DNA from 3 places in the Exiguobacterium sp. QJM3NY_9 genome. Region 2 is predicted to be linked to each of the others. Evidence: riboswitches for the same ligand, from Rfam matches in the RefSeq annotation. Region 2 holds a riboswitch; each other region holds the start of a gene.

Region 1 (3,272 bases), 970 kb from region 2:
GTTCAAAGCACGTGCCTGGTTCGTCGGGTCATTGGGTGTTGCGACTTCAGCACCTTCTTTGACATCGTCCAACGTTTTATAGGACTTGCTGTATAATCCCATCGGTGCGGTTGGGACAGTGATCAGCCCTGTGAGATCGAGATTTTTTTCTTTCGCAAAGGTTTTTAAATAAATCGAGTGCTGGAACAGGTTGGCATCGATATCACCGCTCCCGAGGGCAAGGTTCGGTTGAATGTAATCACTGAATTCGACGATTTCGACGTTGTAGCCTTTCTTTTCGAGTCCCGGTTGAATCGCTTCTTTGACCATATCGCTATACGGACCACTCGTCGCCCCGATTTTGATGGACTTCGTTTCTTCATTTGCACTGCTGTCACCGCATCCGGCTAAGATGCTTGCTCCTAATAATCCTGTTGCTAAAAAGACATAGCGTTTTTTCATCGTACTCTCTCCCTTGCGTTCTCTATTTGTTAGTTATCGTTTATCGGCGACGCGGGCGAACCGGTTGCCGAGTGCTTGAATGACTTGAATGATGACGACGAGCACGACGATCGTCATGATCATGACGACGTTATCGTAGCGGTAATAACCGAACCGGATCGCGAGGTCACCAATTCCGCCACCACCGACGATCCCGGCCATCGCTGAGAATCCGATCAGGCTGATCAATGTCAACGTTAAGCCTTGAATGATTCCGGGCAAGGCTTCCGGCAAGAGGACGCTGATGATGATACGGAGCGGTTTCGCCCCGCACGCTTCTGCTGCTTCAATCAAGCCGGGTGGAATCTCACGGAGTGAGGTTTCGACGAGTCGGGCGAGAAACGGAATCGCGGCGACGCTCAAACTGACCGAGGCGGCGGCAGGACCAATCGTCGTCTTCGTGATGAGTTGCGTCAATGGAATCAAGGCAACGAGTAAGATGATGAATGGTAACGAGCGGACGATATTGATGGCAAAATCTAATGTGCTGCGAATGATGATGTTTTGGAAAAAGAGACCGCGGTCGGTAATGAATAATAAGATCCCGAGCGGAATCCCGATGATGATGGCGAATGTGAGTGAAATACCGACCATGAAGGCCGTCTCTCCGAGCGCTTTCGTTAAGTCAGGGAGCATTGTCGTAAACCGGTCAAGCGACATCTTGAATCACCTCGATTGCATGTAACTGTCCCTCGAGCCAGGTTAAGGCACGATTCACGTGTAGCGTCGGTCCCGTCAAACTGACGATTAAGACGCCAAACGCAACGTCCTGGATGTAGTCGACCTTCCCATGCAGGATGCTGACTGCGATATCGAATTGTTTGATGGCTTCAGATAATGTACTCTCACCTGTTTTTTCACCCGTGAACTGAAGTCGAATGATTTTGCCGGGGGCCGCCCGTAAAATCCGTTCCGGTAACTCGATTTGAAGTGCCGTATCGACGTAATGTTTTGTGACCGGATGCTCGGCTTGACTAAATATAGCGTAAGTCGAAGCGACTTCGACGACTTCACCGTGCGCCATGACGGCAACGCGGTGACAAATTTGTTTGACGACATCGATTTCGTGGGTGATGAGGATGATCGTCAAACCGAGCCGGGCGTTCAAATCTTTAAGTAAATCGAGAATCTGGAGCGTCGTCACCGGATCGAGCGCTGATGTCGCTTCGTCACAGAGTAAGATGTTTGGATTGTTGGCGAGCGCTCGTGCGATGCCGACGCGTTGTTTTTGTCCACCACTGAGTTGGCTCGGATAGTTCGTCTCGAATCCTTCGAGTCCGACGAGTGCCGTTAATTCTTGAATCCGTTTCGGGAACTCACGCCGTTTGACACCGGCAGCCTTTAAGGCGAACGCGATATTGTCGGCAACGGTGCGGGACTGAATCAGTTGAAAGTGTTGAAAGATCATACCGACCCGGAGACGGAGTTTGCGGAGAGACGTTTTGGAGACACGTGATAGATTGGCTCCGTCTACTATGACCGTACCGCTCGTCGGTGTCTCGAGTCCGTTAATCAACCGTAAGAGTGTACTTTTTCCGGCGCCGGATTCACCGATGATGCCGAAAATTTCCCCTTGTTCAATCGTTAAGTTGACATCGTTTAATGCAAAAATCGGTGTGCGGTCACGGGCAAATTGTTTTGTGATGTGTGCGAACTCAATCATAATGTTTCCCTCCCGATACAAAAAAATCGCTTTTTTCCAGTTAGAGAGCAACCAGAAAAAAGCGACGAAGTGTAGAAATTCGTAACTTATCTCTCAGAACAAAAGAAGTTCTGTAGGATGTGGCACCGTTCCATTACTGGTGGTTGCCGGACGTCGTTGGGCCTAATCCCTCGGTCGCTCTCGATAAGTAGCTATGCTGTTGGGATTTACTTTAACGGAAATGATTCCCATCTGTCAAACGTTTTTTCAGAATTATTCGGCAACGGCGGTTTGGAAGAGCTGAAGGGTCCCGATTCGTTTGACAGCCTCGACGAGTCGGTCAACATCGGCAATCAGACTGATCCGGACGTAACCTTCACCGTATGTACCAAAGAAATGACCCGGTGTCACGGCGACGTGCGCTTCGTCGAGCAGGTGATCGGTGAAGCTTTGTGACGTGAAGCCGGACGGAACAGGGAGCCAGACGAAGAACGAACCGCCGGGCACCGGTCCTGCCCAGCCGATTTCGTTTAATGCACCGAACAACGCATCGCGTCGCGTCTCATACAAGGCGCTCAGTTCACGGACACATGTCTGGTCGCTTGAAAGTGCGACCGTCGCTGCATGCTGGATTGGTGTGAAGGCACTGACGTAAAGGTGTTCCTGGTATGTTTCGATGCTCGCGATGACGGACGGATTACCGATTGCAAAGGCAATCCGGAAGCCGGACATGTTGAACCGTTTAGAGAGTGAAAACAACTCAATCCCGACATGCTTAGCGCCTTCCGTCTGGAGGAAACTCCGCGTCGGACCATCGAAACTGATCCCGCCGTACGCTAAGTCATGGACGACGCAAATGTCATGTGCATCAGCGAACGCGACCGTTTGTTCAAAAGCCGCTGCCGTCGCTGTCGCACCGGTCGGATTACTCGGATAGTTGAGGAACAACATCCGGGCTCGTTCGACGTCAAGCGAATCGAGGAGATCATAGTCAGGCAAAAAGCTATTCTCGGCGAGAAGCGGAAGCGTGATTGGATACGCACCGGCAAGTGCTGCGCCCGATAAGTAATCCGGGTAACCTGGATCCGGGACGATGACCCCTTCACCGGGATTGACGATCGTCTGCGGAAGGGCGACGATGCCGGCCTTG
Region 2 (3,272 bases):
CCGGCAGTCGTTCGGTTGAAGACCTCGACGTGGAGCAATGTTTCGGCAGAGGGACGACCCGTCTGTTCGCCGATCAGTTGACCGGACGCGTCGACATGGACGAAGTCGTCCGGTGTATCCTGCCGTTTGTCCTTCCCGCTTGCCGTCACGAGAAATTCAGTCGGTTGATCGGCTGTCCGGATGGCGAGATTGCCGCTTGTACCGGGGAACCAGTCGCGTGCTGCAAGTTCCTGTTTGACGGCACGTAATTCTTCATATCGTTTTAAGAAGGTCATGTGTACACCACCTTTGTCTGCAGATGATTCAATATGTCATGAAAGTTTTCAAACGGTGTATACGGGATGCCGTGCTGTTCACATAGCGTGATCAGATAATCCCGTGCATAAACGTGATCCGCCTGCTTAGCCAGTTCAAAATCTGTTACGGAGTCGCCGATCGCGATGATCGTGTCACCATTCTGCTTCAGCTTCCGGGCGATCGAGGTTTTGCAACAGCCGCATTGATTTGTACAGGCCGCGTCGCAGGAATGCGGCCATTCGATTCGAACCGTCTCCTGGCTGAAGTCACTGCCGTTGCAATAAATCGCTTCGTCCGTCAGTACATCCGCAAGAATCGGCTGGACAAAAAAGTCGATCCCGCCGCTGACGATGGAAAAATCAATCTCGTTTGATTTGGCAAAGGCGAGCAAGGTGTCGAAGCCGGGACGAATGACTGCCCGTTTCATCAAGAAATCAATGTAGTCCTGTTTTTGACTGGACGGAAGCAGCTGAAACATCTGTCCGACGCCGGACTGAATCGAGAGCGACCGGTCGAGCACACCTTGTTTTAACGGTTCAAATTTTTCCGGCGGAGCGAACTCCTGCATCAAGGCGATGATATTATCGTGCTCCGTTACCGTTCCGTCAAAGTCACATAAAATCCGGATTGTCATTTCGTGATCCCCCAAGCATCGAGGGCGACACGTAATTCCTCGTGCTGGCGGGCGGCACTTGTCAGTGATTCGCCGGCCAGTGCTGCGCCCAGTGCCTGGCGGAAAGCGGTGACTCCGGCCGCAGCACCTTGCGGATGACCGTGGACACCGCCCCCGGCATTGATGACAGAATCGACGCCGAAATCACGAACAAGCTGGGCGACGAGACCCGGGTGGATTCCGGCGGACGGGACCGGGAGAATTGTTTTGGTCTCACCGATTCGGGTCGCTTCGACGGCAATCCCGCGGGCCAAGTCTTTGGCGAGGGCGACATTCCCGTACGGCGACGGGAACAGTGTCAAGTCGGCACCGGCAATCCGCGGCAACGTTCCGAGCAGGACCGGGGCGGCAATCCCGTACTCGGGACTGGCGATCAAGGCACCGCTCAACGCCGGATGATTAAAGATCGGGACCGGGATTTCCGGATCGGCTGCCAGTTCCCGCAAGACATCAAGCCCGTATGTAAACGTGTTGAGCAGGAGGGCTGTCGCTCCGGCTTCGACCAGTCGTTTCGCCTGCTCTTTCAAGCGGAAGACCGGACCACTCAACGTAATCGCATAAAGGGCCCGTTTACCGGTCCGTTCATAGTGTGCATCGAGGACTTCCCGTCCAATCCGCGCCCGGTCGAGTGCCGGTGTCAGCGGATTGTCGTATAAGATTTCGTCATCCTTGACGAGATCAATCCCGCCGGCGAGCTGGGCTTCCAGTTGTTCCCGTAAAAAAACGATGTCCCGTCCGATGACGCCTTTGAAGATGCTCATCAACAGGGGGCGGTCATGGACTTGGATCAACTGGCGGACGCCCTCGATGCCGAATTTAGCACCGGGGAAATCCGGTGTGAACGAAGCGGGAAGCTGAAGATCCGTCAGTTTGATTTGACCGTCGAGTGACAGCTTGCCGAAGACGGTCGTCAAAATCGCCGAAAAGTCCCGTGAGACGTTGTGTTCCGGATAACGGATCGTGACATACCCTTTTCCGTCGTGTTCTTCCGTATGGACGACTTGTCCTTTAAAGGATTCAAGCTGTTGTTGTTCCAAGTGATTCAAATCGGTCCATGAGCCGACCGTCAGACCGAGGGCGATTTGCTCTGCCCGTTTTGGTAACTGATTGGTCACGCCGAGTTGGTAAGTTACGGTAATATACGCCATGATCGTCGTCTCTCCCTTGTTAAAAAATACAAAAATGGTCCCTCGTCAATGACAAGAGACCATGAAAAATTGCGCGTGGACTCTTATCTGTCAGCGTGTTAGCTGCAAGAATTAGCACCGTGCCAACTGGTCGGTTGCTGCGACATCATAGGGCTCGTCCCTCCGTCTGCTCTTGATAAGAATTGGATGAAATTGTGAAATCTAATTGCAATTTTTACATGAGATGGACGTGATGTCAAATAATTTTTTGAAAATTTATTTTTTTTGAAATCAGCTTCTATAGATGGCGGTCTTTTAAATGGTTTTTCACTAAAATTTGGAATTGACAGATGATTTAAGACGGGCGTAATATTCGAATCAACATCGAACACAACAACCACATATGACTCTTATCGTGAGTTGGCAGAGGGAATTGGCCCGAAGACGCCGCAGCAACCGACCATCCGGCACGGTGCTACATCCAACAGACATTCGTCTGAGAGATAAGAGGACGGATGATACCCCGCGCCTCTTTTCTATGACGAAAAGCGGCGTTTTTTTGTGTAGAAATGAAGGGGGAAGCAAGATGGCATATCAAGCATTTACAGAACAGGACGCCATTAAACGTGTCCGGGAACTCGGACTCATCGGACAGGAAGAAGCGACGGCAGAAGAAATCGGCGACGGGAACTTGAACTTAGTCTTTCGGATTCAGGCAGGGAAAGAACGTTTGATCTTGAAGCAGGCATTACCTTATGCAAAAGTCGTCGGGGAAAGCTGGCCCTTGTCACTCGAGCGGGCCTGGATCGAACAGTTGGCACTGAAGGAATTCGCAAAATACGCGACGCCATTCGTTCCACGGGTCTTTCATGCCAGTCATGAAGAAGCGTACACAGTGATGGAGGACTTGTCGCACCTGCAAATCGTTCGGACGGGATTGCTCGCCGGCGAAACGTATCCGCTCCTTGCAGAACATGTCGGTTCTTACTTGGCGCGGACGTTATTTTTCACGTCAGATTTTGCGCTCGGTCCAGTCGGAAAAAAGCAGGTCGCACGTGACTATTACAACCCGGATTTATGCGACATCACGGAAAAGTTAATCTTTACGGATCCGTTTTACGACGCGGAAACAAACAACATCGAGAGCGGCTTGGAAACAGACGTACAGCAGCTCT
Region 3 (3,272 bases), 1.2 Mb from region 2:
AGCGGTTCAACGTGGACGCCGCCTGCATTTTCAAATTTATAAGATTTGTTCTCTTTTTCCTGTTGCTCAAGGTACGGAACGTGTTGGAAATAGTTTGCATCGATTTCTTTTTCAGCGAGTGCCTTGTTCGGCAACACATAATCTTGGAACTTTTTGATTTCGAGTTTGTAGCCTTTTGCTTCATACTCTTTTTGAACGTGCTCTAGGATTTCAGCATGGGGAACGTTTGAAGCACCGATGACAAGTGTCTTCGCGTCGTCTCCTGACGACTCTTCCCCGCATGCTGCAAGACTGACTGCTAAGACGGATACTGCTGCTGTACCGACGAATTTTTTCCAAAGTTTCATGAATAATTCCTCCCAAGTTAACTAAAATAGTATTATCGTTTATCGATTGCTTTTACGAGCAGGTCACCAATAATTTGAATGATGAAGACGATGACGAGAATCAACAATGTCGCGATGGCGATGACATCGTTTTGAGAACGCTGGAAACCTTCGATATATGCCATGTCCCCGAGTCCTCCTCCTCCGACTACTCCGGCCATTGCCGTGTAACCGACGAGCGCGACGAGCGTGACGGTGATACCGGAGACGATTGCTGGTAGTGCTTCCGGAATCAACACTTTATAAATGATTTGGAACTTCGTTGCCCCCATCGATTCCGCTGCTTCGATGACACCTTTGTCGACTTCACGGAGTGCGAGTTCGACCATCCGCCCGTAAAACGGTGCCGCCCCAAGAATCAGTGCCGGAAGTGCTGCTGTCGGCCCTAAGAACGACCCGACGATGATGAGTGTAATCGGAATTAATAAAATCAACAAAATGATAAACGGAATTGAGCGGAAGACATTGACTAAAAAGCTGAGCACGGAATACACTGCCCGGTTCTTAAACAACAAGTCTTCATTCGTCGCGTATAACAACAGACCGATGACCAGTCCGAGAACAAATGTCGCGATTCCGGCAACAACTGTCATATAGACGGTACTGCCAGTCGCCGTCCAGACCATTTCCCAATCAAGGTCGTTAAAAAATGTACTCATCGGTGATCCACCTCCACTTCCACGTCACTCGCTTGAAGCTTCGCGATGACCGCTTGTGTTTCATGTGCCGCACCAATCAGTTGGACGAACAACGTTCCGAGTGCACCGTCTTGCGTCTGTCCGACGTTCCCGCCAATGATATTAAATAATAAGGTCGAATCTTTCATGACTTCTGCGAGGATCGGACTTTCTGCTGTCGAACCGACGAATGTCAGCTGGACGATTTTCCCTGTCGGATAGCGTTCACGGAGTTTCGCGAACGTCAACTCGTTTTCTGTAGACGATGTCAGCTGTTTGACGAACTCTTTTGTCATCGCTTGTTTCGGATGCCGGAAGACTTCTGAAACAGGTCCCTGCTCGACGATTTTCCCGGCCTCCATGACGGCGACCCGATTACAGATTTTTTGAATGACGTGCATCTCGTGTGTGATCAAGACGATCGTCAGTTTCAGTTTTTTATTGATATCGACGAGTAACTCTAAGATCGAGTCCGTCGTTTTCGGATCAAGGGCGCTTGTCGCCTCGTCACATAATAGGACGTCCGGGTTTGATGCCAGTGCGCGGGCAATCCCGACCCGTTGTTTTTGTCCACCGGAGAGTTGCGACGGATAGGCACCTTCGCGGCCGTCGAGTCCGACGAGTTGAATCAGTTCGGCGACGCGTTCTTTCCGGCGTGCTCTCGGATATCCGCCGAGTTCGAGCGGGAACATGATATTTTCTTCGACTGTCCGTGACCAGAGCAAGTTAAAGTGCTGAAAGACCATCGAGACATTTTTCCGGACGCCGCGTAATTCTTTCGGTCGTAACGTCGTCATCTCGACACCGTCAATTTGAATCGAACCGCTTGTCGGTGCTTCTAACATGTTCAGCAGGCGAATCAAGGTTGACTTCCCTGCACCGGAATAACCAATTATTCCGAAAATTTCGCCGCGCTCAATCGTGAGATCGACGTTTGCGACAGCTTCGACTTCGCCGCGCTTCGAGCGATAAATCTTTCCTACATCCTGTAAACGAATCACTACTGTCCCTCCTAAACATAAAAAAAGTGCGCACGTTTTAGAGCAAACGCGCGCACTTTCAGTACACAAAACCATTTGCTCTCATCTTGCAGACGTTCGTCTGCTGGAATTAGCACCACTTCGGAAATAAATTCCGCGGTTGCCGGGTTTCATCGGGCCAGTCCCTCCACCACTCTTGATAAGAGTTATCGGTATTTAGTTGTTTTTAATATATTTTGAATATTAGCAGGGGTTATTTTGCTTGTCAAACAGTTTTTTCAGAAACTTTTTCGAGCAGACTGAAAGCATGCGTTAAATCTTCTTTCAAATCCTCTGCATCTTCAAGTCCGACCGAGATCCGGACGAGACCATCCGTGATGCCGAGTTCCGCCCGACGTTCTGCTGGAATCGATGCATGTGTCATCCGTGCCGGAACGGAAATCAAACTTTCGACCGCCCCTAAGCTTTCAGCAAGCGTGAAGAAGTGTGATGCTTCCACAAGTTTCTCTGCATTTGCAGCTGAACCGACATCAAAGCTGATCATCCCGCCGAAACCAGTCGCTTGTTTTTGCTGGATCGCATGACCGGGATGCGATGCAAGTCCCGGGTAGAAGATGTTCGAGACGACGTCTTGCGCTTGCAGGAAGCTGACAAGTTCATGTGCTGTCTCTTCAATCGCTTCCATCCGGATACCGAGCGTCCGTAATCCACGGACAAGCAAGAAGCTGTCTTGCGGTCCGAGAATTCCACCCGTCGAGTTTTGGATGAAGTGGAGTTCTTCGCCGAGCGTATCATCGTTGACGACGACAAGCCCTGCGACGACGTCCGAATGGCCGCCAATGTATTTCGTTGCACTATGCAGCACGATATCTGCCCCAAGCGCGATTGGTTGTTGCAAGTACGGTGTCGCGAACGTGTTGTCGACGACGAGCTTCAAGTCGTGACGACGCGTGATGGCTGCAATCGCTTCGATGTCCGTCACTTTTAATAACGGGTTCGTCGGTGTCTCGACGTAGAGCATCTTCGTGTTGTCCTGAATCGCCGCTTCCGTCGCGCTGAGATCCGTCGTATCGACGAATGTCACTTCGATGTTGAACTTCGGTAGGACACGTTGCATCAAGCGGAACGTTCCGCCGTAGACGTCGTCCGTCATGACGATGTGGTCGCCAGACTGAAGCAGATTGAAGACAGCATGAATCGCCGCCATTCCTGATCCGAACGCGAATCCA

The links. A riboswitch is a leader RNA that binds a small molecule or an ion and turns the genes downstream of it on or off. The one in region 2 is predicted to bind S-adenosylmethionine.
Region 1: it holds a riboswitch for S-adenosylmethionine, as region 2 does, so the genes downstream of both, AC0VYQ_RS13020 (methionine ABC transporter ATP-binding protein) here and AC0VYQ_RS02390 (2,3-diketo-5-methylthiopentyl-1-phosphate enolase) in region 2, are expected to answer to the same signal.
Region 3: it holds a riboswitch for S-adenosylmethionine, as region 2 does, so the genes downstream of both, AC0VYQ_RS12015 (methionine ABC transporter ATP-binding protein) here and AC0VYQ_RS02390 (2,3-diketo-5-methylthiopentyl-1-phosphate enolase) in region 2, are expected to answer to the same signal.

What each region holds. Positions count from the first base shown of each region.
Region 1 covers NZ_CM149679.1:2,549,359-2,552,630, reverse strand. Annotated here, with positions in the region: gene AC0VYQ_RS13030 (MetQ/NlpA family ABC transporter substrate-binding protein) at 1-441, opposite strand, end outside; gene AC0VYQ_RS13025 (methionine ABC transporter permease) at 475-1,140, opposite strand; gene AC0VYQ_RS13020 (methionine ABC transporter ATP-binding protein) at 1,130-2,143, opposite strand; SAM riboswitch class I at 2,227-2,333, opposite strand; gene AC0VYQ_RS13015 (aminotransferase class I/II-fold pyridoxal phosphate-dependent enzyme) at 2,396-3,272, opposite strand, start outside.
Region 2 covers NZ_CM149679.1:469,457-472,728, forward strand. Annotated here, with positions in the region: gene AC0VYQ_RS02380 (methylthioribulose 1-phosphate dehydratase) at 1-275, opposite strand, end outside; gene AC0VYQ_RS02385 (2-hydroxy-3-keto-5-methylthiopentenyl-1-phosphate phosphatase) at 272-931, opposite strand; gene AC0VYQ_RS02390 (2,3-diketo-5-methylthiopentyl-1-phosphate enolase) at 928-2,154, opposite strand; SAM riboswitch class I at 2,199-2,300, opposite strand; SAM riboswitch class I at 2,505-2,607, shown strand; gene mtnK (S-methyl-5-thioribose kinase) at 2,684-3,272, shown strand, end outside.
Region 3 covers NZ_CM149679.1:2,342,838-2,346,109, forward strand. Annotated here, with positions in the region: gene AC0VYQ_RS12005 (MetQ/NlpA family ABC transporter substrate-binding protein) at 1-347, opposite strand, end outside; gene AC0VYQ_RS12010 (methionine ABC transporter permease) at 380-1,045, opposite strand; gene AC0VYQ_RS12015 (methionine ABC transporter ATP-binding protein) at 1,042-2,064, opposite strand; SAM riboswitch class I at 2,143-2,249, opposite strand; gene AC0VYQ_RS12020 (bifunctional cystathionine gamma-lyase/homocysteine desulfhydrase) at 2,309-3,272, opposite strand, start outside.